One region of the Lysinibacillus sp. NPDC047702 genome, then DNA from elsewhere that is predicted to be linked to it. Evidence: riboswitches for the same ligand, from Rfam matches in the RefSeq annotation. Region 1 holds a riboswitch; each other region holds the start of a gene.
The links. Region 1 has a riboswitch for cobalamin ahead of ACQKIM_RS17425 (ABC transporter substrate-binding protein). Riboswitches for the same ligand answer to the same signal wherever they lie in the genome.
Positions count from the first base shown of each region.

Region 1 (7,764 bases):
TGGCTCTCCGAATGAAATGGCAAGTGAAAAACGCTTGTTGAGCACTTCGATAAGAACCTCAAGCTGGATAAGACCCATAATATGTACTTGAATCTCTTGAAATTTTTCATGCCATATTACACGTAATGACGGCTCTTCCGCTTCAAGGATACGAAAGATTTTTAGGACTTCCTTGATATGCTGGTCACCCTCGTATTGTACTTTGGCCTGCAGGGTTGGCACTAACTCATAGGGCTGTGGGTTACTGGAGCTTCCAAGGATTGCACCAATATTTGCTAAACTAAGCCCTTTCACAGCGAAAATTTCTCCAGCTGTAACTTCTTGTACGGTATCAAAACGATGTCCGTTATATAACCGTATCTCCGTCACTTTTTCGGTTACATCGCCAAATGAAAATTCATCTCGAATATGCAGGGTTCCCTGTAATGCTTTGATAAAAGTTAAGCGTTGATGGCCATCATGTCGAATTTTAAAGACTTCACCTTGAAATGATGCAGCAGCATCGAAATGTGTTTCAGTAAGCAGTGGAAGCTGTGCTAGGAGTTCCTGTATCCCCATATCTTTTAATGCAGAGCCAGTAAAGCATAAAAAGGCCTTTTCCTGTTTAATCATCACTTGGAGGTGGGCAAGACAGCGAGCACTATCTAATGTTTCATTAAGAAAAGCATCCAAAAGATTGTCATCACGTTCAGCTAGCCATTCCATTATGTTAGAAGGAATATAATCCGAATGGAACATTTCATTTACTAGTAGTACATCCTCAGAGCAATCTTTTTGAAGCTGTGCCATAACATGATTCACCACTGCACCTTCACGATCAATTTTATTGATAAAAAAGAAGGTTGGAATGTGATACTGACGTAATAGGTGCCAAACTGTTTCAGTATGCCCCTGTAGCCCCTCAACTGCACTAATCACAATGATGGCATAATCCATAACACGAATCGCACGCTCCATCTCAGGGGAGAAATCGACGTGTCCAGGTGTATCGATTAATGTATATGTGTCGTTGCCAATTGTCATACGACCTTGCTCCGCAAAAATAGTGATGCCGCGTTGTCGCTCTAGCTCATGATTATCTAGGAATGTATTCTGATGATCTACCCGCCCGCGAGCCTGAATACTTTTGGTATGAAATAATAATTGCTCTGAGAATGTTGTTTTTCCTGCATCCACATGAGCAAGGATCCCAATAGTTTTGTACATAAATTAATCCTCGTTTCTATAAATCCGTCTATTTTATTGTAACAGAATTTTAATAAATTCAAGGTAAATAGTTTTAGAATATGTCATAATAGTGTTCCAAATCTAATGATTGCGAAAATAATTTAATGTAAAATAGTTCTCGTTTATGTATGAATATTTCTGTAATAATAAATATATTTAGTAAATGGATTATTTTGTGAGATTGCGAACGGAAATTACTTTTGCTAGTCTATCAATAATATTTATAACAATACATAATACCTTTATATTGGTGCAAATGGCCTTTGTCATTTGCTTAAAAGGGAAATCGGTGAGAATCCGATGCTGTCCCGCAACTGTAAATGGGGAGTCTATACAATATGCCACTGTAATCACACTATGGGAAGGCGTACAGATGATGAACCTAAGCCAGGATACCTGCCAATAATATTCTTTACTTCAACCACGAGGATGGGGATAGTGAATCAGGTCAAAAGCCGTCTTTTCACTATGCGTACCTCTTGGAAACAAGGGGATTTTTTTATGCCCTTTTTCAATTTGTTATACAGTTCATCACGAATCATGGTAGCAAAGAAGTCTACTGATTTCTTACTATATATAACATCAAAGGAGATAAAGACATGAAGAAATGGAACAGCATGTGGCTTGTCTTTGCACTGGCATTGATGGCTATTTTAGGTGCATGCAGCGCGAAGGAAGATAATGAATCAGCAGCACAAGGGGAAAAGGTTGAACCATCACAAGCGGCAACGACAGAAGTAACGATTGACAATAATGGGACAACGCAAGTTTATAAAGAAGCTCCCAAAAAAGCGATTAGCTTAAACCAACATGTAACAGAAATTATGCTAGCTTTAGGCTTAGAAGATTCAATGGTTGGCACAGCCTATTTAGATGATAAAATTTATGAGCCTTTACAAGCTGCTTACGACAAGGTACCTGTATTAGCTGACCAATATCCTACAAAGGAGCAGGTAATTGATGCAGAGGCAGATTTTTTATATGGGGGATGGAAAAGTGCCTTTGGTGAAAAAGGTGTCGGCACTCCAGAAGAGCTTGAGGCATTAGGGATTCACACATATCTACATACAGCATCCAATATGACAAAGCCAACTTTAGAGGATATTTTCATAGATATTCGTAATATCGCAAAAATATTCCGTGTCGAAGATCGTGGAGAAGCTTTAATCGATCAAATGACGAAGGATGTAGAGGCTATTCGGGCGAAATTACCCCAGGATGGCAAAGAGCTGCCTGTTTTAGTTTTTGACAGCGGTGATAAGGATGTCTTTACAGCAGCGCAAAACTTTATGAATGAGTTGGTAACGATTGCTGGAGGCAAAAACGTTTTTGGTGATGTCGAATCTGGGTGGACAACCGTTTCAAAGGAAGAGGCAGTTGCGCGTAATCCAGAGGTGATTGTTGTTATTGATTATGGAGAGACATCTGCTGAAGAAAAAATTAATTTCTTAAAGAATGACCCAGCATTAAAAGAAACAGAAGCCGTGAAAAATGAACATTTTGTTATTTTACCACTATCTGCAGCATCTGAAGGAGTTCGTGCCGCAGAAGCCATTCAAATTTTGGCAAAAGGCTTTTATCCAGATAACTTTTAAAATTTGAGCTAGCATTTTGCTAGCTCCTTTTTCATAAGGAGACATTATACATGAATGCATTTAATATGAACATACCAGAGAAAACCTTTGAAAAGCTAAATCAGCAGGGAGATTTTACTCGACTTGCAGTAAGCCCTGGAATTATTAATAAGCATTATACGCCAACACAATTTCAAATAATTGCAGAGGTCGTTGGGGAGACTGGTGCTATTAAATATTCTGCATCCTACAGTATTTTATTATCAATTCCAACTGTTGATGTGGCGGAGTCCATTAACGAATTACGAAAAGCTGGCCTGTACGTGGCAAAGCAGGGTCCCATCGTTGCCATGAAGGCATGTGATTTCTGTGATGGTGATAAAATGGAGGCCGCCCCTATAACAGAGCAATTATATTCTTCATTAGAAGGGATGACAGTTCCTGCAAGATTACGTTTAAATGTCAATGGCTGTGCATCAGCTTGCTATAATGCTGTCTATGATGATATCGGTCTAGTTTATCAAAAGGATAGCTTTGATGTTTATTTGGGGGCGGTACCGATGGGGGCAAATGCTCAAGCAGGAACATTGTTTGCTAAACGAATCCCAGTTAATCGTATTGAAAGCTATCTCCATGCGATTATTCTACTCTACAAGGAACATGCTCGACCAAATGAACCTTTTTATAAATTTTATCGTAGAACAAAAACGACTGACTATTGGGACAAGCACTTGAATTCTGAAAACTAGTTATCGTTATATATTCCGGTCCTTTGATACTAACCACCTTATCGTAAAATACTTCTTCACATATAAAAGATTAATGAGCTTAAAAATATTTCTCTTTTAAGCAGGGAAAATCCTTAGTGTATCGAAATAAAGTACTATGTAAGAATTTCAACAAGAAGGAGCGAATAATAGTGAGGCATGGGATTCAACCAGAAGATTTATATCGATTAAAATCAGTATCAGATCCACAAGTATCACCAGACGGAACAGAAGTTGTTTATGTAGAAACTTATATTGATGAAAAGAAGAAAGATTATGTATCTAATTTATTTTATATAAATTTCAATGAAAAAAATCCTCAACAATGGACATTCGGTGATGATAAAACGAATTCACCTGTATGGTCTACTGACGGAAGTAAAATTGCGTTTGTCTCAACGAGAACTGGTAAGCCACAAATTTTTGTGCTTGCTAAAGCAGGTGGAGAGGCCAAACAAATTACAAATTGTAAAAACGGTGCGACATCACCTGTATGGTCTCCGTGTGGTAAGAAAATTGCCTTCTCTGTAAAGCTTGGTAAAAATGAAGACATCTTTGATAAAGTCGAAGGTGAAAAGAAAGAGGAAAATGAACTCAAACCACTTGAAATAAACAACATGAAGCATAAATCAGATGCAGCCGGATTTCTGGATATGGAGCAATATACTCACATTGCCATCGTTCATCTTGAATCAGGAGAGTTGGAACAAGTGACTAAAGGAAACCATCATTTCCATCTGGATACATGGTCACCAAACGGAAAATATCTGGCTTATATGGCTGATTTAACAGAGGATGTAGACTTTTCATTCAATAGCGATATTTACTTATTGGATGTAGAAATGAAACAAACACGCAAGCTAACAGAAGGAACAGGGATGTTCTACCAAACTTCATGGTCTCCGAACAGCCGCTTCATCGCTTTTCTTGGAGGTGAGAGAGAATTTGAAAACGCAACACAAGCAAAGCTATGGATGTATGATTTAGAACAGACTAATTTAACCAGTGTAACTAGTGATTTTGACGCCCCTATTGGTGATTGTGTAGTCGGAGATTTTCTACAAGGTGTCATGGCTCCACGTGTCCAATGGATGGAGGATAATCACAGCTTTTACTTCCAAGTATCAGATCACGGAAATACAGCCATTTATTTTGGAAATACTGCTGGTGAAATATATCCAGCAATTCATGACGATCAGTATGTCTATGGTTTTTCACTTGATTCACAAAATGATAAAGCAGTCGTTGCCATCAGCACGACAACAAATCCTGGTGATTTATTTTACGTTAATTTACAAACTGGTGAAAAGGAACAGCTCACTAAAGTTAATGAAGAGTTTTTAAAGTCGAGAAAATTATCTGTTCCAGAAGCCATTGAATATGAAGGGGCAGATGGCTGGAAGGTAAACGGCTGGATAATGAAGCCCGTCGGATATGAGGAAGGGGAAAAATATCCACTTATACTTGAAATCCATGGCGGTCCGCACGCAATGTATGCCAACACCTATTTTAACGAATTCCAAATTCTTGCTGCACAAGGTTTTGCGGTACTGTATACGAATCCTCGCGGAAGCCATGGATATGGTCAAAAATTTGTGGATGCTGTCCGTGGTGATTATGGTGGCAATGATTATAATGATTTAATGGCCGCTGTTGATTACGCATTGGAGCATTATGATTACATTGATCAAAACCGACTCGGTGTTACAGGCGGAAGTTATGGGGGCTTTATGACAAACTGGATTGTTGGTCATACGAACCGTTTTAAAGCGGCCGTTACGCAACGTTCCATCTCCAACTGGACTAGCTTTTATGGTGTAAGTGATATTGGCTATTACTTTACAGACTGGCAAATCCAAGCGGGACTAGAAGATATTGAAAAGCTATGGCATCATTCACCGCTGAAATATGTGGAAAATGTGCAGACGCCACTGTTAATTTTACACAGTGAAAAAGACTATCGCTGCCCAATAGAACAGGCAGAACAATTGTTTATCGCCTTAAAGCATCGTAAAAAAGACACAAAATTTATTCGCTTCCCAGAATCTAACCATGAACTTTCAAGGAGCGGAAAACCAACGTTAAGAATAAAGAGATTAGAATATATTAGAGATTGGTTTGTCAAATACCTATAAGAATCATAGAGGGTGGTGGCTTAAGGGCTAAAAAAGCTTCTTAGGCCACTTTTTTAAAGAACAAAATTACTAAACTATTGATTAATAATTCCATAAAATACTAAATCCTCGTATTTACCGTCTTTTATAATATGATCCTTTAATATTCCTTCCTGTGTCATACCAATTTTCTTCATTACTTTTCCAGAAGCAGGGTTCGATGAAAAAAATCGAGCAAACACTTTGTGCAGTTTCTTTTCTTCAAAAGCATATTGGACAATCGACTGCGCTGCCTCTGTTGCATAGCCTTTTCCCCAGTATTGCTCACCAATCCAATAAGCAATTTCTCCTTGATTAAAACGTTTGTTATTCGATAATGCTATTGCTCCATATAATTCTCCAGTTTCTTTATCAGTTACTGCAAATTCGTACGAAATATCCTCCATAAAATGATCGTAATGGCGTTCTATCCATGACAACGCATCATTCAAACTATACGGATAGGGCAGGTACAATGTACTTTTATAAATATTATAATTATTGCAAAGCTGTGTCACCGCTTCTGCGTCTGATGCTTGAAATAATCTAAGGACTAGTCTTTCAGTTGTAATCATTAACTTTTCACGACTATACGCCATTCAATCAGCTCCCATTACCTATAATTTGTAAGTACATTATATAATAAACGAGAATTTTATCCGAACAAAAAGACAGAATCATAGGAAAGTGATTCTGTCTCATTACATTTAGTCCAGTTTCTTAATAAAAACTACCTTTAAGTAATTAAATTCAGGATATTCACGTGGTACACGGAAATCCTTCGGCAAGCTGTATTCTTCAACAATTTTATAGCGTGTACGGGTTTCCTTAAAGGCCTGATCAATAAAGCTTTTAAACTTTTTCATTCCAAAGCTTGCATTATTGGTTGAAGCAACGATGATACCATTTTTCTCTGTGATGGCTATCGTATCAATTAGCAATTTTGGATAGTCTTTCGCTGTTGAAAATGTTCTTTCCTTCGTCCGTGCAAAGCTAGGAGGATCTAAAACAATAAGATCGTATTTTAATTGATGGCGCTGTGCATATTTAAAATAGTTAAAGACATCCATGACTTTAATATCCTGCGTTTCATAGTCAATTTGATTGACACTAAATTGTTCAATTGTTTTGGCTAGACTACGTTTTGCTACATCAACACTTGTCGTTTTGATTGCTCCTCCGAGTGCTGCCGCAACAGAAAATGCGCCAGTATAGGAGAACGTATTGAGCATGTTCCTATGGTCTGCGTAACGTTCACGAATCGCAAGCCTTATTTCTCGTTGATCGAGGAAAATACCTGTCATTGCTCCATCGTTTAAATGAACAGCATAGCTCATGCCATTTTCCAAAATAATGATTGGAAATTCGCCAGGCGTTCCCATAACGAAATCGTCCTGTTCCATATATTGCCCTTTAAGATCAAATCGCTTTTTCTCATAAATGGCTGCATAGCTTACCGTCTCAGCAAGTGCTTCGTATATCATATCCTTCCATAAATAGATCCCTGCACTATACCAGCTCACTAGAAAGTAAGAATCAAAATAGTCAATGGTGATACCACCTATGCCATCGCCCTCACCATTAAAAATACGAAATGCTGTTGTATTAGAATTGTCAAAGAAGGTCTGACGATTTGCCAATGCCTTGGTAAATTTTTTAATAAAAAAAGCTTTGTCTATTTTTTCGTTAGCATCAGTTGTTAGCACCCAACCAATGCCTTTATTTTGTACACCATAGTATCCTATGCCAAGAAAACGTTGATGGCTATCCAGCAGTCTTAATAGGGAACCTTCTTCTTTAGGAAGCTGACCCGCGTCAACAGCATCCTTTGAAATAAGAGGATAGCCTTTTTTTAATTGATCCGCAAAGGGATTTTTAATTTGTAAAACAATCATTTGTGTCATGTTGTCATCCTTTAAAAAGCATTTTGCTCTATTATCGCACTCTTTTATGGTGATAGACAAACTTATTTCACAAAATTAGCAATTTTTTCAGCTGTTTGTATTGTTGCCTCTTCAAAAAAGTTCATTTTGCTAAAATAGC
Region 1 covers NZ_JBNNMG010000039.1:28,908-36,671, forward strand. The annotation lists gene ACQKIM_RS17420 (GTP-binding protein) at 1-1,206, opposite strand, end outside; cobalamin riboswitch at 1,459-1,645, shown strand; gene ACQKIM_RS17425 (ABC transporter substrate-binding protein) at 1,827-2,822, shown strand; gene ACQKIM_RS17430 (precorrin-3B methylase) at 2,873-3,550, shown strand; gene ACQKIM_RS17435 (S9 family peptidase) at 3,715-5,703, shown strand; gene ACQKIM_RS17440 (GNAT family N-acetyltransferase) at 5,778-6,320, opposite strand; gene ACQKIM_RS17445 (class I SAM-dependent rRNA methyltransferase) at 6,429-7,625, opposite strand; gene ACQKIM_RS17450 (alpha/beta hydrolase) at 7,688-7,764, opposite strand, start outside.

Region 2 (7,764 bases), on a different contig from region 1:
GAGGATAAAATTATCCGCACTACAATGAAACTAGGCAATGAGCAGGCACTTATTATGCGATCAGGAGCAGTAAATATGCGACTTCCACTTAACATAATGGAACAACAGAAGGGCCATTATGATAGTGAATTTGGTTCAATGCCACTTGTCATCCATACGAAAAAAATGATGTTTTCAAAACAGGTAATTAACGGAGATTTCCATGTACAGTATGATTTACTAATGGGTGGGCAATCCGTTGGCAACTATACATTAGATATTACATTTACGGAGGTACAATGATGAACGCAGTAGAACAAGTACAACAGGCCATTAAGACGGCAATTGCGCAAGCTGTTGAAAAAGCTGGCTTAGTCGATGCTGGCACAGAATTAAATATTCACCTTGAAACACCAAAGGATAAGACAAATGGGGATTATGCAACAAATATTGCAATGCAATTAACAAAATTAGCAAAAAAACCTCCTCGTGCGATTGCTGAAGCCATTTTAGAAAATCTTGAAACTTCAGGGACAGATATTGAGAAAATTGATATTGCTGGTCCTGGCTTTATTAATATCACAGTGCGTAAGGATTTCTTAACAGATGTTGTGAAGGCAGTGCTTTCGCAGGGGGCTAATTATGGTCGTTCAAATGCTGGTGCTGGAGAAAAGATCCAAGTTGAGTTTGTATCTGCAAATCCAACGGGTGATCTTCACTTAGGGCATGCACGTGGAGCTTCTGTAGGAGACTCATTATGTAATGTGTTAGATATGGCTGGCTATTACGTATCTCGTGAGTATTATATTAATGATGCAGGTAACCAAATTAATAATTTAGCCTATTCACTAGAAGCCCGTTATAAGCAAGCTTTAGGTCTAGATGCTGAGATGCCTGAGGATGGCTACCATGGTGCAGATATTATTGATATTGCTGGTAAACTAGCTGGTGAGTATGGCGATACTATTTTATCCAAAACGGATGAAGATAGATTTGCCTTCTTCCGCCAGCATGGTTTAGCGTTAGAATTAGATAAATTAAAAACAGACCTTGCCAACTTCCGTGTAAACTTTGATGTTTGGTATTCTGAAACTTCGCTATATGAAAACGGTAAGATTGAAGTAGCGTTAGATAAATTAAAGGCTAATGGTCATGTATTTGAAGAAGATGGCGCTACATGGTTCAGCTCTACAACATTTGGAGACGATAAAAACCGTGTATTAATTAAAAATGATGGTTCGTTCACATATTTAACGCCAGATATCGCCTACCATGAGGACAAAATTGTTCGTGGCTTCGATAAATTGATCAATATTTGGGGTGCTGACCACCACGGCTATATTCCGCGTATGAAAGCAGCGATTCAAGCACTTGGCTATGACCGTGATACACTTGAGGTTGAAGTTATCCAGATGGTTCAGCTTTATAAAAATGGCGAGAAATTTAAAATGTCAAAACGTACAGGGAACGCTGTGACAATGCGTGAACTAGTTGAAGAGGTTGGCTTAGATGCAGTCCGTTATTTCTTCGTAAAAACTGCAGGCGATTCTCATATGGACTTTGACCTTGACCTTGCTGTTTCTCAATCAAATGAAAACCCAGTGTACTATGCACAATACGCGCATGCACGTATTTCATCGATTTTACGTTCAGCCAATGAGCAGGGCTTCGCTGCAACAACAGATAATTTAACGCTGTTGACAGCTGAAAAAGAGATTGATTTATTGAAAAAAGTAGGCGATTTCCCGCAAGTGGTAGCTGAAGCTGCGAAGCATCGTACACCGCATCGTATCGCAAACTATATTCAAGAAACAGCAGCTACATTCCACAGCTTCTATAACGCTGAAAAAGTGTTAGATGCTTCGAATAAAGAGCTAACAGAAGCGCGTTTAGCCCTTATTACTGCTGTGCGTACAACAATTGCAAATGCATTACGCTTAATCGGTGTATCAGCTCCAGAAAAAATGTAATCAAGTTTTTAGCCCCTAGCACGAAATTGTGCTGGGGGTATTTTTGTGGCTTGGGTGGATAGGAAATATGAAATGATGGATGGGAGGGCTAAAGTGATGGATAGAAAGTAGAAACTGGAGGATAGAAGCGGCAAACTGGTGGATAGAACCTAGAAAAAGTTTTATTCAACTGCTTTGAGCATTGTTTTTTCTGTTAATTTCGAAAATTTCGTTGAAGTTTACGTTAACGTCAATGATATACTGGTGGAAATTGTGAGGGGGGAGAAGATGAAGACGATTCAAGAAGTGGCGAAGGAGTTTAATGTCTCTACACGAACCATACGCTATTATGAGGAGCTTGGGCTTCTTCATCCTAGTCGTTCATCTACTAATCAGCGAACCTTTTCAAAAAAAGAGTTAGCCAAGCTTAAGCTTATTTTTCGAGGAAAGCGTTATGGATTTTCACTTGAGGAGATTAAGGAGATGGTTCTGCTATTTGATTTTGATCGCACAGGAATTCAACAATTAGAGCGAACGGTCGACTATGGGGAACAAAAAATTCAAGAGATTGATAGTAAAATAACAGAGCTTGCACAAATGAAGATGGAGTTACAGCAATTGCATGACATGTTTAGTGAAAAATTAGCGATTTTAAAGGGAGAGATGCACGATGAATAGTTCAAATTTATTAGCACGGAATGCCCGAAAGTATCCATCAACTGAAGCAGTGATTTGTCATGGCCGACGTGTGACCTATCGCGATTTAGATGAGCAGGTGACGAGGCTTAGTCATGCTTTGCTTGAAAGGGGTGTGCAGCAAGGAGATAAGGTCATCATTTTTATGCCAAATGTTGTAGAGTTTGTTGTTAGCTATTTTGCGATTCAACGCATTGGGGCAATTGTTGTACCGGTCAATGCGAAATTTACCTTACAAGAGGTAGAGTATGTGGCACAGCATGCAGAGGCTACAGCAATTCTTGTACATGAAGCTATTTTTAAAGTGGTCGAAAATATATCGGTTATTTCATTGAAAATTAAAACGGGTCAAGAGAAGGCTGGTTGGTTAAGCTTTGAGACAATAATTCAAAGTGCGACCTCTCAAATAATTGATTGTCAGCTCAAAGAGGATGACGCTTCAACGATTTTATATACTTCAGGGACAACTGGAAAACCAAAAGGCGTGTTATTTAGCTATCGTAATATTTTAACTGTAGCACAAATGATTGCAGTCGAGATGGAGGTAAAGCCTGAAAGCCGTATTCTTCTGATGATGCCGTTAACGCATTCAGCTCCCTTACATTTATTTTTAATGGCAGGAATTCTTGTCGGTTCAACACATGTATTAACTCCAACATTTACACCTGATTTGTTTTTGGAATCGATTGAGCAGGAGAAGACAACGCATTTCTTTGGCGCACCAGTTGCCTATTTGTTAACTGCTCAAATGCCGAGATTGCAAACCGCTGATTTATCCTCCATGAAGTGGTGGGTATATGGTGGCGCACCATTATCACAGAATGAAATCGGTTTTATACAAAAAGCTTTCCGCACAGATCATTTTACATGTGTTTATGGATTAACGGAGGCTGGTCCAAGTGGCTCATTATTGTTTGGTGAGGAACATAAGACAAAGGCAGGAAGTATTGGTCAGCGTGCACCTCTTGGAACGGAGATACGTATTATTAACGATGATGGAGAGGATGTACGTGCTGGTGAGGTAGGTGAAATTGTGCTATTTGGAGAGGGCAATATGTTAGGCTACTATAAGGACGATATTGCGACGAAGGCTGTATTTATAAATGGTTGGTTAAAAACAGGTGATTTAGCTCGTGTGGATGAAGATGGGTATATATGGATTGTTGATCGCAAGAAGGATGTGATCATTTCCGGTGGTGTCAATATTTATCCAAAGGAAATTGAAGATTGTATTGTAAGCTTTGAAGGGATTTTTGAGGTAGCTGTTATCGGTGTACCACATCCACAGTGGGGTGAAACGGTAAAGGCTATTTATGCTGCCAAAACGGAAATTGATGATAAGGCTCTTCAACATTATTTAGAACAGCATCTTGCTAAATTTAAAATTCCACGGATTTTCGAGCAAGTGGAAGCGCTTCCGCGGAATGCATCAGGCAAAATATTAAAGCAATCCTTGAAGGGACAAGAGGTGAGATAATTATGAAGGTACTACATCAGGAAGAAGTGAAGACAACGAATTTTTTTAAAGACAATGATACTCTCCATCGTATTTTAGAAATGATGCTCGATAAAGAGTTTGCGGAATACGCAACGCGAGAGCTAACAGATTTTGGAGAGCTTTGTGCTGGAGATATTGATAGAAGAGCGAAGCATACGGATAGAGAGGGTGAGCCTCGATTACAACGTTATAATGCCTATGGTGAAGAGGTATCAGAGATTTGGGTCAATGATGGCTATAAAAAAACGATTGAAGAGACGTACAATACCGGGATTGTAGGCTATGTGCACAAGAATATTCCACAGCTAGGAAGAAGGGGTAACTATGTATATAGCTTTGCACAAGGGTATTTACTATCCCATGCTGAGCCAGGCTTTTATTGTCCTGTTACATTAACAATGGCAACAGCTTATTTACTTGATCATTATGCGAATGATGAGGTGAAGGAACGCTTTTTACCACATGTTTGCGCAACTGGGGATACTGAGCTCTATGAGGGGGCAACCTTTTTAACAGAACGACAAGGTGGCTCGGATGTTGGGGCAAATGTTGTAGAGGCAAGACAGGAAGGTGAGCAATTCCGTTTATATGGTGAAAAATATTTTGCATCCAATGTAGGAATGTGCGGTGTAGCGATGGTATTGGCTCGACTCAAGGGGGCTTCTGCCGGCTCTAAAGGGCTAACATTATTTGCAGTTCCTTGGCGAGCGGAGGATGGTACTGTGAATAATCTTCGTATTCGCCGTTTAAAGGATAAGCTCGGTGTGAAGGCAGTACCCTCTGGTGAGGTAGAATTTGAAGGTGCACTTGCCTATATTGTAGGTGAGCCAAATAAAGGGATTTATTATATGCTAGAGGCACTTAATCTATCAAGAATTTGCAATGCTGTAGCTTCTATAGGTATTATGCGACGCGGCTTTTTAGAGGCAAAGCATTATGTGACAAATCGTTATGCCTTTGGTAAGCCTTTAACGCAATACCCAATGATTCAGGATACACTAGGAAAATTAGCGGCAAAGCTTCATGTAGAAGTAACAACAGTTTTTGATCTTATTCAGCTATATGATAAAGTGACAAGTGGTCAGGGCAATCATGAGGATATGATCATGAATCGTTTAAATATTGCCATTATGAAAAAGGAAACAGCTGAGCAAGCGGTGAAATATGCGAGTGAAGTGATTGAATTACATGGTGGAAATGGCTATATTGAAGACTTTGTGACACCTCGCTTACTAAGAGATGCACAGGTGCTTACGGTGTGGGAAGGAACTGCCAATATACTGGCATTGGAGCTGATTCGTTTAGTAGATAAATTCCAAGCCCATGAGTTGTTTGTACGTGTTATGGAGGAACGCTTAGCTAAGTTAGCTGACAGCCCTCTAGTCCAATTAGTAATGGAACAATTAGTGCATTTGAAATCGACATTGCATACATTTAGCTCTTTGGATGAAGCAACGAAAACATTTGAGGCAAAAGCGGTAGCAGAAAAAATGGCGCATATGTATGAAAGTGTTGTAGCAGTTGAATGGGCACACAGATTCGGGGGGAAATATGAAAAGCTGGCAGATATTTATTTAGAGCATACATGGGCATTAAGAGAACTAGGGGCACCGATGAAAACAGTCCAGTATTTTACAGATATCATTTAACTTCTTTCAGCAGAAGTTTCCCACCTCTATAGGCGGTGAGATGAATGCGAATTTAAGCTAATTTTCAGAGGGTGTCCAAACACCCGCTGAAAGAAGTTAAAGCCTCCGGCGGATGTCACGGAATCGAAAAGGAGTTCTTTGTGTAAGCACAAAGCCGATTCCGAACGCAATTATGCCGAGGCATAATTGATTAAAGGAGAAGTCGTCTAGATTGGTAGGCGACTTCTTTTGTTTTCATGTATAATAAAATCAACTGAATATTATAAAGGTTCTTTACTTATGTAAAGTGAAAAGGGAAATCGGTGATATTCCGATGCGGTCCCGCCACTGTATGTGCTAGTTTTTTCAATGTACGCCACTGAAAGTTTTTCGGGAAGGCTTGAAAAAACGTATGTAGCACAAGCCAGGAGACCTGCCTTTATAGAAACACGTTTCAACCTACGAGGATAGGGTGGTGGATTTTGCGTATTTTTGTGCATTAATACCCCTCACTTTGAATGAGGGGTATTTGTTTTGATTAGAAAAAGTGGGCGATAAACTTACAAAGTTTGTCGATTACTGATCCATCAGCAAAACAAGTTGTTACAATATAGGCACCGATAAACTAGGAGGATTCACATGAAGAAATTTTGGAAATTAGGATTGGCCGCATTTTTGGCAATTGGCTTACTTGTGGCCTGTGGGGAAGGGGCAAAAAATGAAAAGCCCGCATCTTCTGAGCAGCAAGAAACATCACAGGTAGACAAAGCAACATTCCCAATGACGATAACGGATGCTGTTGGCAAGGATATTACGCTGGAAGCACCCCCTGAGAAAATAGTCTCTCTTATTCCAAGTAACACAGAGATTTTATTTGCTCTTGGCTTAAACAATGAAATAATTGGTGTTACCGATAATGATGATTATCCTGCAGAGGCAGCTGAAAAGCAAAAAGTTGGCGGTATGGAATATAATAATGAGCAAATTATTGCCTTAAATCCAGATATTGTGTTTGCTCATGAATCGAGTATGACACTTTCGGCAGGGGCCATTGAACAGCTTGAATCTGCCGGTTTAAAGGTTTTTGTGGTAAAAGATGCGAAGGACTTTAATGAGACATATACAACAATTGAACAACTAGGTCGTGCAACTGGGAAATTACCTGAGGCCGAAAAAATTATTAAAGATATGAAGGCAAAAGTAGAAGAGGTTCTAGCAAAACTCGAGGATGTAAAGCCAAAGAAAGTCTTTGTAGAAGCATCTGATGAGCCACAAATATTTACAGCTGGTAAAGATACATTTATGAATGAAATATTAAATATGATTCATGCCGAAAATGTTGCGGCAGATACAGCAGGCTGGTATGAAATCAGTTCCGAACAAATTATTGCAAAAAATCCAGATGTCATCGTGGTGACATATCATTATGTACCTGATATTTTAACAAAGCTACCACAGCGTGCTGGCTTTGACACAATTAATGCTGTGAAAAATAAAGCCATTGTTCAGGTAGATGAGAGTACAACAAGTCGTCAAGGACCTCGTTTAGGAGAGGGACTTGAAGAATTAGCGAAAGCTATCTACCCCGAGGCATTTGAGTGAGTAAAATAGTCACAGCCTATGTAACCGCCATAATGCTTCTTATCATCAGCATCTGGTGCGGCGTAGCAATAGGCTCTGTTCATATTCCGCTAGAGGTATTGTGGAATAAAGCAGCTGATGAAACGGCTGCCAATATTTTTTGGAAAATACGCCTGCCACGAGTTCTCCTAGCAGGGCTTGTGGGTGCGTCACTTGCCATTGCAGGAGCTGCTTTTCAGGGCTTGTTAAAAAACCCTTTAGCAGACCCTTATACATTAGGTGTTTCTTCAGGTGCATCAGTTGGAGCCGTAATGACAATATTTTTTGGCATATCAATTCCAGTAGTTGGACTCTATGCATTGCCAACCTTCAGTATGCTTGGAGCAGTGTTAACGATGGTAGCAGTCATGAGCTTTGCAAGAATAGTAGATCG
Region 2 covers NZ_JBNNMG010000006.1:6,694-14,457, forward strand. The annotation lists gene ACQKIM_RS04695 (DUF1934 domain-containing protein) at 1-282, shown strand, start outside; gene argS (arginine--tRNA ligase) at 282-1,949, shown strand; gene ACQKIM_RS04705 (MerR family transcriptional regulator) at 2,217-2,606, shown strand; gene ACQKIM_RS04710 (class I adenylate-forming enzyme family protein) at 2,599-4,101, shown strand; gene ACQKIM_RS04715 (acyl-CoA dehydrogenase family protein) at 4,104-5,771, shown strand; cobalamin riboswitch at 6,021-6,205, shown strand; gene ACQKIM_RS04720 (ABC transporter substrate-binding protein) at 6,390-7,352, shown strand; gene ACQKIM_RS04725 (FecCD family ABC transporter permease) at 7,349-7,764, shown strand, end outside.
Region 2: another riboswitch for cobalamin. It lies ahead of ACQKIM_RS04720 (ABC transporter substrate-binding protein); the one in region 1 lies ahead of ACQKIM_RS17425 (ABC transporter substrate-binding protein).

Region 3 (7,764 bases), on a different contig from region 1:
CAATTATTGTGACTGATAACTGAAGAAAGTTGTAGAATTTTCAGCGGGTGTTCAAACACCCGCTGATAGAAGTTAAAGCTTCCAGAGTCGATTATGCCGAGGCATAATTGATTATGAAATTACTTTTTGTATCTGATCATTAATATTTACCTTACTTAATCCTCCATGGTAACAAACCACAGACTCAATGTCGAGGTCTAGGTATTTCTTCAAAGAGAGTCGGGCCTCTTTTAAATCCAGTACGGTTGGGACATGAATTCCCTCAATTATTCCGTTCACACTGTACATCGAATCCCCAGCAATCAATGTTTTACTTTGTTTCAAATAGAGGCTGATATGGCCAGGAGTATGCCCAGGAGTATGAATGATACAAATCCCTCCACAATACGGCAGTTCTTGGCTGTCAATCAAGGTATCATTCACTTTTCCCTTTGGTGGATTCTCTATGTGACCATCTTTCAAAAGAGGTAAATCCCCCTGAATATAAGGCTTATCTAGTTTGTGAGCGTATACTTTAATATTGCTTCCACACTTCTGTAATATCTCAGGAAGACTACCTATATGATCTATATCCTGATGCGTTAAAATGATAACTTTTAGCTTGTCGAACGACACCCCGACCTTCTCCATTGCCACCCGTAAATCTTCAAATTGACTAGGGAACCCAGTGTCTATTAAAACAGCCATTTCTTGATCCCATAAAAGAGTGGGATGAATAATATTTCCGTGAAATTCAAGCTGGAGCATCTCTACTCCCTTAGAAATTTCCATCACTTTAATCTCCTTTATCATTAGATTTTATCGATGTAAAAGTTTAGTTACATTAGAAAGTCGAAAGAGTAAAGCAAATTTTGTAATATATACGCGTATCACTAATTACTCATTACCAAAGCTAACCTGAAAATTAATTGGATAGCACAAACACGCTATTAACTTAGATTTGCTTCATAGAAGTTCTTGCTGTACTTCAACAATCTAATTCAATTCCGAGTTTTTCTGCTATCTTATTTATTATTAAATTTATAATTTACCAGAACAAAATTTAGCAGGTTAATTTTTAATATCCTGAAGAACAGTCTCCTTCCTCCAAAACAGCTTCCGTAATGTTTCGAAATTGACTAAAATCGTTCCTACTATAATCGTCAAAGTTCCTATACCTGTTAGCCAAGAAATATATTCATGATAGAAGGTAACACCTAGTATAACGGCAATGATTGGTGAAATATACAGCCATGTAGAAGGAAAAACAGGATTTGTCCGTGAGACAAGCCAATAATAAATGCTATGGCCAATCATTGAACCAATAATAGTTAAATAAAGTAGAGAGCCAATTGAAGCTGGGCTTAAAAGATAATCAAGCTGAATGTTCTCAGTAAAAAAAGATAAAATGATTAATAAAACCCCACCATGCATCATTTGTGCTGCATTTAAAGCAATCGGGGATGTCGTTTCAAATTTTTGGATGACATGCTTCGTATAAATCGTTCCAGATGCGTAAAAAACTTCACCCAATATAATGGCGAAACAACCAACCATCCAGAAGGGACTAATCTCAATTGAAAAACTAGGTAAGATCAAGAGCGTGACACCAATAACTCCGACTATACAACCAATGAATGATTTCCGATTTCCTTTTTGCTTCAATATGAATATCTGAATAACTATGATCATCATTGGACCTGTAGCAGATAAGACAGCTGCAATTCCTGATGTCACATACTGTTCTGCCCAATATAATGCGGCAAACGTCCCAAAGGTTAAACCTACTCCTGTAAAAAACATTTCTTTCCGAAATAAAAACCCTATTGTCGTTTTTTCTCTCCAAACCATAAAACTAAATAGTAGCAAACCAGCAATGAAAAAACGAAGTCCAGCTGATAAAAATGGAGGTACTCCTGCATCAACACCAATTTTAATCGCTAAAAATGTCGTTCCAAAAATCAAACACATAAAGAAATAATTAATAATAACCATATAAAACTCCTCCTCTTTTTCTATCATAAAAGAAGGGCAGTAGAACAGATTGAAAAAGATAGAACAGATTAGATTAGAACGTGGTACAATCGTTTTGAATAGGAGGAATCGATGTGGGCAAAGCGATTCAAAATGGAGACTATCTTTTTAAGAAAGTATATGATTATGTACTGCACAGAATAGAACGGAAAGAATGGAAAGAACATGAAAGGATTCCCTCAGTCCGGCAATTAGCAACTGCAATGAATGTTCATCGATTAACTGTCTTAAAGGCTTATCAATTATTGAAAAAGCATGACAAAGTTTATGTAAAAGATAAAGCAGGCTATTTTGTCCAATCAACTGTAACGAAAGATCTTGATCTGGACAATCCAATTGTTTCTGCATACGTACAGAAAAATCATTTATCTGAAATCCATCAATCACCTGTTTCCTATCATTTTTCTCAGGCGTTAATTGATCCAAATCTTTTGCCTAATCATTATTTTTCAGATTACGTGAAGGAAGTGTTTGACCTTTATCCAAAAGTACTTGCAACCTACTCAACTGTGCAAGGTGATTTAGAGCTACGCGAAACACTTACTCAATATTTTATCAATCAGTATAAAACTCATCTGGGTGCAGACGATCTGTTAATCACTTCTGGCTCACAGCAAGCGATTCACTTAATCGCTCAAATTTTTATTAAGCCAAGAGACGTCGTTTTATTTGAACGTCCAAGCTATAGTGCTGCGATTGATATTTTTAGAGCACAAGGAGCACAGATTATAACGGTTGATATCCATCCAGAGGGGTACGATTTAGAACAGGTTGAAACCTATATTAAACAATACAAGCCACGCCTATTTTATCTCAATCCCACATTCCATAACCCGACTGGTTATACTGTTTCTGTCGAGCAGCGCAAAAAATTAGTAGAGTTAGCTGAACAATATCGATTTCTATTAATTGAGGACGATGCCTATCACGACATATATTTTGATCATGCCCCGCCGCCACCAATTTACACATATGATACTGCTGGCACAGTCATTTATATCCGAAGCTTTTGCAAATATATTTCACCTGGTTTGCGAATTGCAGCTGTTATTTGTCAATCATCACTAATGAATTCACTGCTAACAGTAAAATCGTTAGCTGATAATGGCTCACCACTTCTCAATCAAAAAATTTTTCTCCATTACTTTTCATCACTAAGATTGCAGCAGCACTTGGAGAAAATCCGGATCGCCCTACAGATCCGAAAAGAAATCATGGAGAAAGAGCTGAAGGTAACAGATTGGAAATGGACCAGTCCAAAAGGTGGTCTTAATTTATGGGTGCAGCTTCCAGATAAAATTCCAACTGAATTATTATTAACCAAAAGTATCGAACAATCTATATCCTTTGTGCCAGGTCAAGTTTTTGATCCATTAAAACAACAATCATCCTGGATACGTTTGAGCTATTCTTACGCAAATGAAAAGCAACTAAGTGAAGGAGTAAAAAAGTTTGTTGCATTGGCGCAATCTCTAAGTGAGGGAAAAAGCTTTGATTAAAGGCTTGCAAAGCTATATCAGGCCTGCCTTCCTATTTTGCTCTGTGAAAGTTGAGTTAATAAATTACTGCTCGTTAATGTGGGATAAAATAGATTCCTTTTTAAACTTAATATAAAGACACAAAAAATCTCCTTTGAATCATAAAGTGATTTGGAATCCAACTATCACATAATTAGCTGGAGGGCACTTATTTTCTTTTGATTCATATAATCACCCTAAAAAGTAGTTTATTAATAATAAGGAAGAACTTGTTAAGTGCTAGGATATAATGTTCTGAGTGTTTACATGGCACATATTTTCCAACTTATAATTTTTTGAAAAAGTAACGGAATCGTCTGGAACTGAACCGTTTGTTGGAGTTTCAATTATAGCTCGAAAGAAGGGAATAAATCATACCTTAAACCTTTTGAGAGATGGGTTTGAATAGCTGTCAATGATGTATTTAATCTGATTCGCTAGTTTGCAGGAAGTCTGGTACTTAATGTAGATATTTTGTATTCATCATTTAAATAATTAATTTCCTAATATAATTTGATGGATTTATGCAGCTTTACGACAGGCAATTATATTGTGAAGAAAATCCCCTTGATCTAACTTTATTCGAAAACTACAATTACTTAATAAATTTTGTGATTATACAGAAATGAAAGGCTTATATTATATTCAGAAAATAAAATTGACGTGAACAATCGAGCATGTTATGTTTATTACTAATTTCATAGCAATCATTACAAGTTTGAGTGAGAAATATTTCACTTAATTAAAAGGAAAATGGGTGTAAATCCCATGCTGTCCCGCAGCTGTAAATGAGGAGTTTTGTTTCAGATACCACTAAAAGAGGTGGGAGCAAAATAATGATTCATGAGCCAGAATACCTACTTGTAAGAAGATTCATTGATGATCTACGAAAGATAGGGAGATGGATGGAGGCTCACTCATAGTAAGTTTTTCTGTCCTTATTCTTTTAGAATAAGGTTTTTTTTATGCCTTCTTTCAATCTGTCTGTAGATCCATTTTGTAACACGAACAGAGATAGGAGACAGAAAATGAGATTGACAAAGTATTTACTTCCTTTTTTGCTTGTATTAACTTTCAGCATACTTGCTGGCTGCACAAGCAATGAAAAGGAAAAAACAGCTTCTAAACAAGCAACTGACGAAAAAATGATAACGATTGGGTGGCCCTTAGATGTGGGTCCATTAAATCCCCATACATATTTACCAAATCAAATGACTGCACAAGCAATGGTCTATGAATCATTGGTTGAATATAACGATGATGGAACTGTTACGCCTAAACTAGCAGAAAGTTGGGACATCTCAGTAGATAAAACTTCTTATACTTTTCATTTAAGAGATGATGTCAAGTATTCAGATGGAACTGCTTTTAACGCAGACAATGTGATACGTAACTTTGATGCAGTATTAGCGAATCGTGATATGCATTCTTGGATGGGCATGGTTAACCATATTGTAGAGGTCGTAAAAGTGGACGAGTTTACCATTCGCTTGCAATTGGATGAACCCTATTACCCTGTCTTAAACGAGCTAGCCTTTGTAAGACCTTTCCGTTTTTTAGGGGATAATGGGTTCCCGCAAGGAGATGCAACAAAGGATTCTATCAAAGCACCTATTGGGACTGGTCCATGGGTATTAACGGACTACAAAAAGGATGAATATGCTTTATTTAGTCGAAACGAAAACTATTGGGGAGAAAAACCTCTCGTAGACCAAATAAAAGTAAAAATAATCCCTGATTCAGAATCGATTTCGTTGGCATTTGAAAACGAAGAATTAGATTTAATTTATGGTCGAGGCATTATTAGTTTAGATAACTATACGTATTTAAAAGATAGTGGCAAATATAAAACCGCTACCTCTGAACCTTTGTCTACGAAAGCACTACTGTTCAATACACATTCTGGCCCGTTAGCCGAATTAAAGGTGCGTCAAGCTATTCAATATGCCATCAATAAGGAGCAAATGGTGGACAGTATTACACATGGAACAGAAAAGGTTGCCAATACACTTTTCTGGGATGCGATACCTTATGCCAATATTAATTTAGCGCCACTTATATATAATCCTGAAAAATCGCAACAATTACTAGACGAAGCAGGATGGACACTACAAAAGGGTGAAAAAGTTCGTTCTAAAAACGGACAACCTTTATCATTAGATTTAATCTATATTGCAACAGATGCCATTCAAAAGCCAATGGCAGAATTAATGCAGGGTGAACTAGCAAAAATAGGGATACAGTTGAATTTAGAAGGCGCGGATGTAATGGTTGGTCTTCAAAAGTTAATGGATGATCAGGTTGATATTAATTTCTGGCGTACAAATGGACCACCAACAGATCCACATAGCTTTGCTAATGAATCAGCTACACCAAATGCTAGCGGTGTCTATGAAGCGAAATTAGGCTTACCAAATGCCAAAGACATTGATAACAAAATTCACCAATTATTAATTGGTACAGATGAAAAAGAGCGCGTTCAGCTTTATACGGATATTTTAACAACATTCCATGACCAAGCACTATTTTATCCTATATCTTATGAAACAAATAATGTGATTTATCATCCATATATGAAGGATTTTGCTCCACGTGCATCTGAATATGATATTCCTTATGCACAAATGGATAAAGAAAAATAAGTGAAGAAGAGAGAGTGTGTCTATCAAGGGCATCTCTCTTTTTATCATAGGATTGACTAGGAAGTGACAGCATGTACGAATCGCTATGGATGTTTTGTTTAAAAAGAATTTTCACATTGCCCTTTGTATTATTAGGCGTATCTATCCTGACCTTTGTATTTATTCGTTTCGTTCCAGTGGAGCCTGCGGAGGTTATTCTTAGATTGGCTAGAGTTGCGCCAACAACAGAGGCCATTGAGACATTACGCGAAGAGCTTGGAACAGACAAACCTTTTCTTATTCAATATCTGCTATGGGTAAAAGGCGTTTTACAGCTAGATTTTGGTACATCCTTTGTTAGTAAATTGCCTGTGGCACATGAGTTATTTGCTAAATTACCCGCAACCATTGAATTAGCTACCGCGGCATTTGTATTCATTTTAGGATTAAGTATTCCATTAGGGATCATAAGCGCACTGTATAAGCATTCCATTATCGATAAAATAATTAGTTTGTTTACCATTATGAGTGTTTCGATTCCTACATTTTGGCTAGGATTTTTATTACTCTATCTATTCAGCTTAAAACTAGGTATCTTCCCGACAAATGGAAAGGGAACACTGACTCATCTAGTTTTACCCGCACTAGCCTTAGCTTTACCCACCATTGGACTGTTCGTTCAGGTTATTCGTTCATCAATTATTGAGGAATTACAGCAGCATTATGTTCAATATGCACAACTAAGAGGATTAAAAAATTCTGTTATCCTTATACGTCATGTTTTAAGAAATGCTGTTATACCGTTGACAACATTGCTAGGGATGACACTTGGTAATTTACTAGGTGGTGCAGTAATAGTGGAGCAGGTTTTTAGTTGGCCAGGACTTGGCAGGTATTTAATAGAATCCATAATCAACAGAGATTACCCAGTTGTACAATGCTATGTATTAATTATTGCCGTTATTTACGTGCTTGTAAATTTATGTACCGATTTATTACATCGTCTATTGGATCCTCATCTGATGATGAAGGATAGGAGAAATTAAGTGAGCCTAGAACGAAAAGAACATGTACATGTTAAAAGATTATTTAGTCTATCGATACTTGTAGTCATTGGCTTACTGGGACTGTTTGCTCAAATTATAATGCCACATGACCCTTTAGCAGTAGATATATCAAAGAAATTTTTAGACCCTTCATGGGAATATCCATTAGGTACAGATCATTTAGGAAGATGTGTCTTGTCACGCATGCTTTTAGGTATTCGCTATTCTTTAGGCTCAGCTATCGTCATTCAAATGATAGCTATTTTGTTAGCTGTCTTAGTGGGTGCTTTTGTCGCACTGAAAAGAGGTCTAATAGATTTCCTATTTATTCGAATATGTGATATTTTATTAGCTTTTCCTACACTTGTACTAGCATTTGGACTTTTAGGATTATTAGGACCTAACTTAAAAAATGTGTTATTGGCACTTATTTTTACACAACTTATTTATTATTCAAGAATGATCCGAAGCTTATTTATTGGGATGAATGAAAAAGAGTTTATTCAAGCTGCTAGAATTAGTGGAACTTCAGGGATTAAATTAATCAGCCGTCATTATCTCCCCAAT
Region 3 covers NZ_JBNNMG010000013.1:43,486-51,249, reverse strand. The annotation lists gene ACQKIM_RS09220 (MBL fold metallo-hydrolase) at 112-771, opposite strand; gene ACQKIM_RS09215 (DMT family transporter) at 1,051-1,974, opposite strand; gene ACQKIM_RS09210 (PLP-dependent aminotransferase family protein) at 2,088-3,512, shown strand; cobalamin riboswitch at 4,228-4,409, shown strand; gene nikA (nickel ABC transporter substrate-binding protein) at 4,559-6,172, shown strand; gene nikB (nickel ABC transporter permease) at 6,244-7,197, shown strand; gene ACQKIM_RS09195 (ABC transporter permease subunit) at 7,198-7,764, shown strand, end outside.
Region 3: another riboswitch for cobalamin. It lies ahead of nikA (nickel ABC transporter substrate-binding protein); the one in region 1 lies ahead of ACQKIM_RS17425 (ABC transporter substrate-binding protein).

Region 4 (7,764 bases), on a different contig from region 1:
GAGCCCTGCCTTTCAAGAAAAACAGCTGCACTTTTATGTTCATTGTGAAGAAGGATTAACCTTAATGGCTGATGCAGCAAGGCTTGAACAAATATTAATGAATCTCCTCAATAATGCTTTATTATATTGTGCATCAGGTGATGCTATATCGGTTATGGCAAAAAGACAGGATGATTTAGTAACTATACTTGTTAAGGATACTGGAAAGGGAATTTCCAAAAAGGATTTACCCCATATATTTGAACGATTTTATCGTGTTGAAAAATCCCGTAGTCGTGCATTAGGGGGCGTTGGACTTGGACTTTCAATTGTGAAAGAGCTTGTTCAGGCACATGGGGGAGAAATAACAGCCCAGAGTAAAGAGAATAAAGGAACAACTTTTATTTTAACGTTTAAAGGAGTCGAAACGTATGAAAACAATACTGCTCATAGATGATGAACCCAGAATGTTAGACTTGCTTAAGCTTTATTTAGAGCCTATCTTTACATGTAAGGCAATGGTATCCGTTCAAGAGGCTCTGATCTATTTAGAAGAAAATCATGTAGATTTGGTACTTTTAGATATTATGATGCCAGAGATGGATGGTTGGCAGGTCTGTAAAGAAATAAGGAAGTTTTGGGATGTTCCTATCATCATGCTAACAGCAAAGGGGGAGCATACTGATATGGTAAAAGGTCTAAATCTAGGAGCAGATGATTACATTCTGAAGCCGTTTGATGAAGACGTGTTACTCGCACGTATTAATGCTGTCCTAAGAAGGGCAAAAATTAATGAAAATATTGTGTTGTTTGAGGGATTACGTTTAGATAAGGAATCCTTTGAAGTATGTTTTCGACAGATAGAAATATCTTTAACACCTAAAGAATTTGGGATGCTGGCCTTATTTTTAGCACATCAAAATAAGGTATTTACTAGGGAGCATCTTATTAATACTGTATGGGGATATAATGATTCGATTGAAGATCGAACAATTGATTCGCATGTACGTAATTTACGAGAGAAACTGCGGAAAAGCGGTTTTCCTGCTGATGATTATTTACAAACTGTTTGGGGAATTGGCTATAAATGGCTTAAGTCAGCAGGAAGAAATGCTTTAGACATCAGAAGCTAGAAGAACCTCTGCTAGAACTCTACAGAGGTTCAAAGGTCTATTCTGCTTTCAATTCGTCCTCAGTTACCCATTTATGATTTTTTACAGACTCTCCATTTGTAGTAGCAGTGTAATCAATCATATAAACAGTCGTTTGGACAGCCTTATCAATGCGAACAGTCGCATTTTCCATGCCCTTCATATGAGATGCATTCGTCTTAAGCTCAGTGCCAGGGGCTAATGGAGCCAAGTCTGAATCGATCAATTCCTCATGAATAACCCACTTATGATTTTCGACACGCTCGCCACCTTTAGCAGGCTCATAGGAGACAATATATGCTGTCGTATCATATGCACCTACAATTGTCGCCCTGGCTCCCTCCATACCTTCCATATGTCCATCAGTAATAATAGCTGTGCTTCCTACTGAAAATGTAGGGTTTACGGCAGTTTTTAACGCTATTGGCACTTCACCAGAGCTAGAATGATCCATTGTGGAATGATCTATCATTGTATTCTGCTCATTGTCATTTTTTTCACCTGAATCTGTCTTGTCAGAGCAAGCTGATAACGCTAGTAAAGCAATTACTGTCAGTAAACTAATAAACCAGCTTCTTCTTATCTTCATATTTATTCCTCCTCACTATTACGCTTAATGTAGCAAATAAATGTGCAGAAATAATGGCCACGTTATAAGAAAAACGCCATCTTTTTAAGATTGACGTTTTCAGGGTACAACTATTTTATTGGTATTATTTTCAATATTCTTTGTAGACGATGCGCAAAAATACCCGCAAAGACAGCTAAAATAATATCCTTTGGCAATGGTGGCATCATCCAAAGCCATGCCATCTTATAATTGAAAGCGTCAGGAGCGCTAGCCCATAGTTTAAAAGCAAAGTACATCCAATTTGTCCCCAGTAAATAATTAATAGCTGTAGCAATTACTGCCGCAACAATATAGCTTTTCTTTGTTCCACTGCGCTCAACAATCAGTCCTGCGATAAATGCTGCTAAAATAAATGTGACAATAAAGCCAAATGTAGGGCTTAGGATTTGTCCAAAGCCGCCACCAAAACGCGCAAATACCGGTGCACCAGCTAAACCAATACACATATATACCGTGCAAGCAAGCGCTCCCTTTCTACTGCCAAGAACTAATCCAGCTAAAATAGCGAAGAAAGTTTGCAATGTGATTGGGACTCCTCCCACAGACATGAAAGGGACAAAGGAGGTAATATTAGCACCGATCATCATTAATGTTGAAAATAATCCAATATAGGCAATATCTACTGTTCTTAATCTATGATGAGAGTGTTCTGCAACTGTTGTCATAATTTCACTCCTATCTATTAAAGTTATTAATAGTGTAAGAAAATAAAGCATTTGTGTCAACTTGTTATTTTATTTAGGTTAACTCAATTGCGGTTTTCACAGCTAAAGTTTATAATTTACGGTTATTTATAGACTAACTACTAAAATGTATGATAGAATCGTCATAATTTTAATAGTTTGGATACTAATGGTGTGACATCTTATACAAAGTGTCACTTAAAAGGGAAGTCGGTGAAAGTCCGACGCTGTCCCGCAACTGTAACGAGGAGTTTTATGATGATTTAGCCACTGTTCTAGGATGGGAAGGTAATCGTAAAACGTTGATCCGAAGCCAGGAGACCTGCCATATAGTGATACTTGTAATGCCCACGAGGATGAACGCATTTACGGACAATAGATGGAAATCTTTCTGACTTTGTTGATGATTCTAGGGTATTTCTATGCATACTATGCATGAAATACTCTTTTTTATTGTTTCATATCTATTACGATTGATTAGGAGTATTATACATATGAATAAAAAATTTATACTATTATCTCTGACTCTGCTTCTAGTACTAATCATTTCTATGACTTTGGCTGTTATGGTTGGATCTGTTTCCATCACACCTCTTTATGTGTGGCAGGTTATTCTATCCAAAATTCCAATCGTTCAAAATTTTATAGAGCAGGATTGGAGTCGCTCGCAAGAAATTATCATTTGGCAAATACGGGTGCCACGCGTCTTGCTAGCTGCAATCGTAGGAGCAGGCTTAGCAATCGCTGGAGCAGCTATACAGGCTCTTGTGCGTAATTCTATAGCTGAACCATACATATTGGGAATATCTTCAGGAGCAACAGTCGGTGCTACAGCAGTTATTATTTTAGGTGCTTTTTCATTTCTAGGTATTTTCGCTCTTTCTGCATCTGCATTTTTAGGCTCACTTCTTGCCATATTGTTAGTGTTTTTCCTTGCACGTGTCGGAGGAAGAATCTCTGTTTTTAGACTTTTACTTGCGGGAATGGCAGTGTCGTTTATTTTATCTGCTGTATCGAATTTTATTTTAATGATGGCAAAGCAAGAGAATGGAATTAAGGCAGTTATGTATTGGATGCTTGGTAGTCTAGCAGGTGCTAAATGGAGTAATATAATCATTCCTACAGCTATATTTATCGTCGTGTTTGCCTTACTGTGGCTCCATTATCGGAACTTAAATTTATTATTGCTTGGAGAAGAGGCTGCGGTTACATTAGGTGTCAATATCCAACAATTTCGTTTGCAGCTTATCCTGCTAGTATCTTTATTAACGGGCGTACTTGTTGCAGTAAGTGGCTCAATTGGATTTGTCGGTTTAATTATTCCGCATATTGTCCGCATAATAGTAGGTTCCAACTATAAATATGTAATACCAATTAGTGCTCTATTAGGAGGGATTTTTTTAGTTTGGGCAGATGCAATTGCACGAATTTTAATAGCCCCTGAAGAAATGCCGATTGGAATAATTACTGCTTTTTGTGGAGGACCATTTTTCATCTGGCTACTACGCCGTAATAATTATTCTTTCGGTGAAGGAGATTAAACCTATGACATTAGAAGCGAAGCAGGTATCCTATTCCATTCATGATCAACGTATACTACATGAAGTTAGTATTCAAATAAGGGAAAAGCAATTTGTTGGGCTAATTGGTCCTAACGGTAGCGGGAAGTCAACCTTATTAAAGAATATGTATCGTCTATTAAAACCCGAAAATGGTACAGTCTTGTTAAATGAGCAGGATATTTTTAAGCAATCAAGTAAAACCATTGCTAGAAATTTGGCGGTAGTAAGTCAAGAAACACCGGTTTTATTTGACTTTACGGTACATGATTTAGTAAGTATGGGAAGAACACCTCATAAAAAACTATTGGAGCTCGATCAAGAACGGGATTTTCAAATTGTGAAGGATGCATTAAATCAAACAGGTATCGCGCACTTAGAAAAACGTAGCTTCAGCTCTCTGTCAGGTGGAGAAAAAAAACGAGTGATGGTTGCACGTGCTCTTGCTCAGCAAGCACAAATTCTAATTTTAGATGAACCAACAAATCATTTAGATATACAGCATCAATTACAGTTAATGGATTTAATTCAAACCCTACATTTAACAGTAGTTGCTGCTTTGCATGACTTAAATATTGCAGCTATGTATTGCGATCAAATTTATGTTTTACAAAAAGGTCAGATTGTTTGCTCTGGTACACCTGAAGAAGTACTTACACCGACGCTATTACAAGATGTATTTGGTGTTTATGCTGATATACAAACTCATCCTCTTACAGGTAAGCCTTATTTAACGTATGTATCTGAGCAATATACAAAGAAAATATTAAAATATTGATAGTTTGAAAAAGGCGTATCTCCTATTGCGGATACGCCATGTTGTTTATCGAAGGATAGGCCCATTGTTAATGGATGACAATGCTTCATTTACTGCAAAAATTTTACCGCGAATATTTGTTATTCCAAAGCTTGTTAGGCGGGCAGAGTGCATGGCTAAATATTTTTCAGCACTTTCTTTCGTTTCAAATAAATACACCCCGCCAGCTTCTTTAGCTAACGCGTTCTCAGTCCAAATTTTCCATATAACGCCTTCTTCATCATTAATACTATGTGCTAAATCTTTGAAGCCTTCAGACATCTCCGTACCAAAAGGGCCTTCCATAGTAAAGTCAACCTGTAATAAATACACCATTCTTAAAACCTCCTTTTCACTAGATTATATTTATCTTCATTCAGCAGATGTTTTTAGTATCGAAAGCAAAGCGGCAGCTACAATTACGCCAAGGCGAAATTGATTTTAATTCATTATAAATAAATTCTACCACAGAAGTACAGGAGCAAAGCAAATTAAGATACAGCTTTTAAGCCTGCCACGCCAATGATAATGGCAACGATACTAATCAGACGAGTAAGGTTTTTAGATTCACCGAAAAATATAATATTTACAAGGACAGCACCAACAGTGCCAATACCAATCCATACAACATAGGCGATGCTTAACTGTAAATAGTTGAAGGAGGAATATAATAACGCAAAGGACAATCCAAAACCACCTACATATATGAATAAATTACGTAGCGATTTTTTCTGACTGTAGAAACGTAAACCTACCACCCCGATAATTTCTGATATTGCAGCTAATAAAACAAGTAACCAGCCCATTAGGCATTCGCTCCTTTCTTGTTATCACTATCTCCAGCAGGGTTATCAGCTAATTTAAGCCCAATGACCCCTAATACTAAAATAAATATAAAAATCGCTTTAATAGTGTTAAACTCTCCTTCAAAAATGAAAATGTCCATTAATGTGGTACCAATTGTTCCTGCCCCAGCAAAAATCGCATAAACTGTGCCAGTAGGCAGGTTTTCACATGCTTTCGATAAGAAATGGAAGTCCATAGCGATTAAAGCTACGATAATAATCCAATGCCACCATGAATGTGCAACATTAAAGCCAAAAATCCAAAATAATTCAAATAAACTTGTTAGTCCAACATACAGCCAATCTTTTTTCATAGTTACGTTTCCTTTCGTTTAATAATATTTATGACTGACATTCAGTCATTTTTAGTGTGAAAAAGAACGCCACTTATGTGTGACGTAAGCCAAGTGCATGATGTAAAAAGTCAAGGAGTTCAAGCTTTTGCAGTCTGATAGATTCTTCTTCACTATCATCATATAAGTAAATTTGCTCAGCTGCAGATTCTACTAACCCAATAATAAGCTTAGAAGATTGTGTAGTATTTAATGAAGGGCGAATTATTCCTTGCTGTTGAGCCTCATATAAGAAATTATTCATCCATTCGTAATAGGGCGCATAAATATTTTCCCATTCTTTCATATGTTCAGTTTGAGTAATACCAGCGTAGATAAGAGCAAATACATCCCGATAGTCTTCGGTTAGTGAAAAAACAATATCGACTACTTTTTCAAGCTGGATTGCAAAAGGTTCCTGTATGGATATACCTTCTTTAATAGCAGCAATTATTTTCTCAACCATAACTTTCGCAATAGCCGGCATGACTGAAAGCCGTGACGGGAAATAAAGATAAAATGTTCCTTGAGCGATACCTGCAGCTTTAACGATATCGGAAACTTTAGTTTTTTCAATTCCCTTTTCACGAAAAACTTCAATAGCAGCTTGAATAATTTTCTCTTCCTTTGACATGTAATCCCTCGCTTTTGACTTGCTTAATACATATGTTACAAAATAGCTAGAGTAAAGTCAAAGAAAATGACTGATAATCAGTCATTTTCATCTTGAGTCAGCAAATCTTTACTGTGCGAAAGCGAAGCGACAGCAACAAATGTTTACTGTGCGAAAGTGCACCGTCAAGTACAGAATACTTTCGGACGCAATTACATTTCGACGAAATTGATATGCATAAATATCACTTTCTCAGGGAACTTTATGAATGAAAGGATTTGATGATAATGGAAGAGATTAAGTTTGCACAATTAAATCAACAGCAGCTTGAAAAAATTAATGAACTGGAAAAGAAAATTGACGTGACATTAGTGGCATATGATTCATCTTCAATCCCGTCGCAGGGCTCAGGTGCCTTTGAATCAAATAATAGCACACATAATAATCATCCATCATAATGAACAAAGAGATGCCTTGCAGCAATGTGAGGTTTTTCTGTGTTATAAAAATAACAGGAGTGAAATTTAATTATGAAAGAATTCTATGCTGATTTACATATTCATATTGGACGTACTTTTAATGGACGTGCTGTCAAAATTACAGGCAGTAGAACGTTAACATTAGCAAATATTTTAGAGACTGCTAGTGCAAGAAAGGGGCTAGATATTATTGGAATTATCGATTGTCATTCTCCAGAAGTAATAGAAGAGATGGCATTGATGATAGAACAAGACTTAATTAAGGAATTAGAGAAAGGGGGACTACGTTATCAGAAAACGACCCTGATTCCAGGCAGTGAAATAGAGATTTATGATGAGAATTGCTTAGGACCAATCCATGTGCTTGCCTATTTTCCGACGCTTAGCCTGATGAGAGAGTTTTCAACTTGGATGTCAAATCATATGAAAAATATCCACTTAAGCTCTCAGCGGATATATTGCGATGCACGAACGCTACAACAAAAAGTTTGTGAATTAAAGGGACTTTTTATTCCTGCACATGTATTTACACCATTTAAAAGTCTATTTGGTAAAGGTGTACAACGAAGTTTAACAGAAGTTTTCGATCCACAGCTAATCGATGCCATTGAACTGGGATTAAGCTCTGATACCTACATGGTAAGTAATATTAAAGAGCTTCAAGCCTATCCATTTGTCAGTAATTCTGATGCTCAC
Region 4 covers NZ_JBNNMG010000047.1:18,591-26,354, reverse strand. The annotation lists gene ACQKIM_RS19470 (ATP-binding protein) at 1-436, shown strand, start outside; gene ACQKIM_RS19465 (response regulator transcription factor) at 411-1,112, shown strand; gene ACQKIM_RS19460 (YdhK family protein) at 1,150-1,719, opposite strand; gene ACQKIM_RS19455 (biotin transporter BioY) at 1,830-2,426, opposite strand; cobalamin riboswitch at 2,598-2,788, shown strand; gene ACQKIM_RS19450 (FecCD family ABC transporter permease) at 2,939-3,985, shown strand; gene ACQKIM_RS19445 (heme ABC transporter ATP-binding protein) at 3,990-4,781, shown strand; gene ACQKIM_RS19440 (monooxygenase) at 4,827-5,135, opposite strand; gene ACQKIM_RS19435 (DMT family transporter) at 5,291-5,605, opposite strand; gene ACQKIM_RS19430 (DMT family transporter) at 5,605-5,958, opposite strand; gene ACQKIM_RS19425 (TetR family transcriptional regulator) at 6,032-6,610, opposite strand; gene ACQKIM_RS19420 (hypothetical protein) at 6,877-7,047, shown strand; gene ACQKIM_RS19415 (endonuclease Q family protein) at 7,120-7,764, shown strand, end outside.
Region 4: another riboswitch for cobalamin. It lies ahead of ACQKIM_RS19450 (FecCD family ABC transporter permease); the one in region 1 lies ahead of ACQKIM_RS17425 (ABC transporter substrate-binding protein).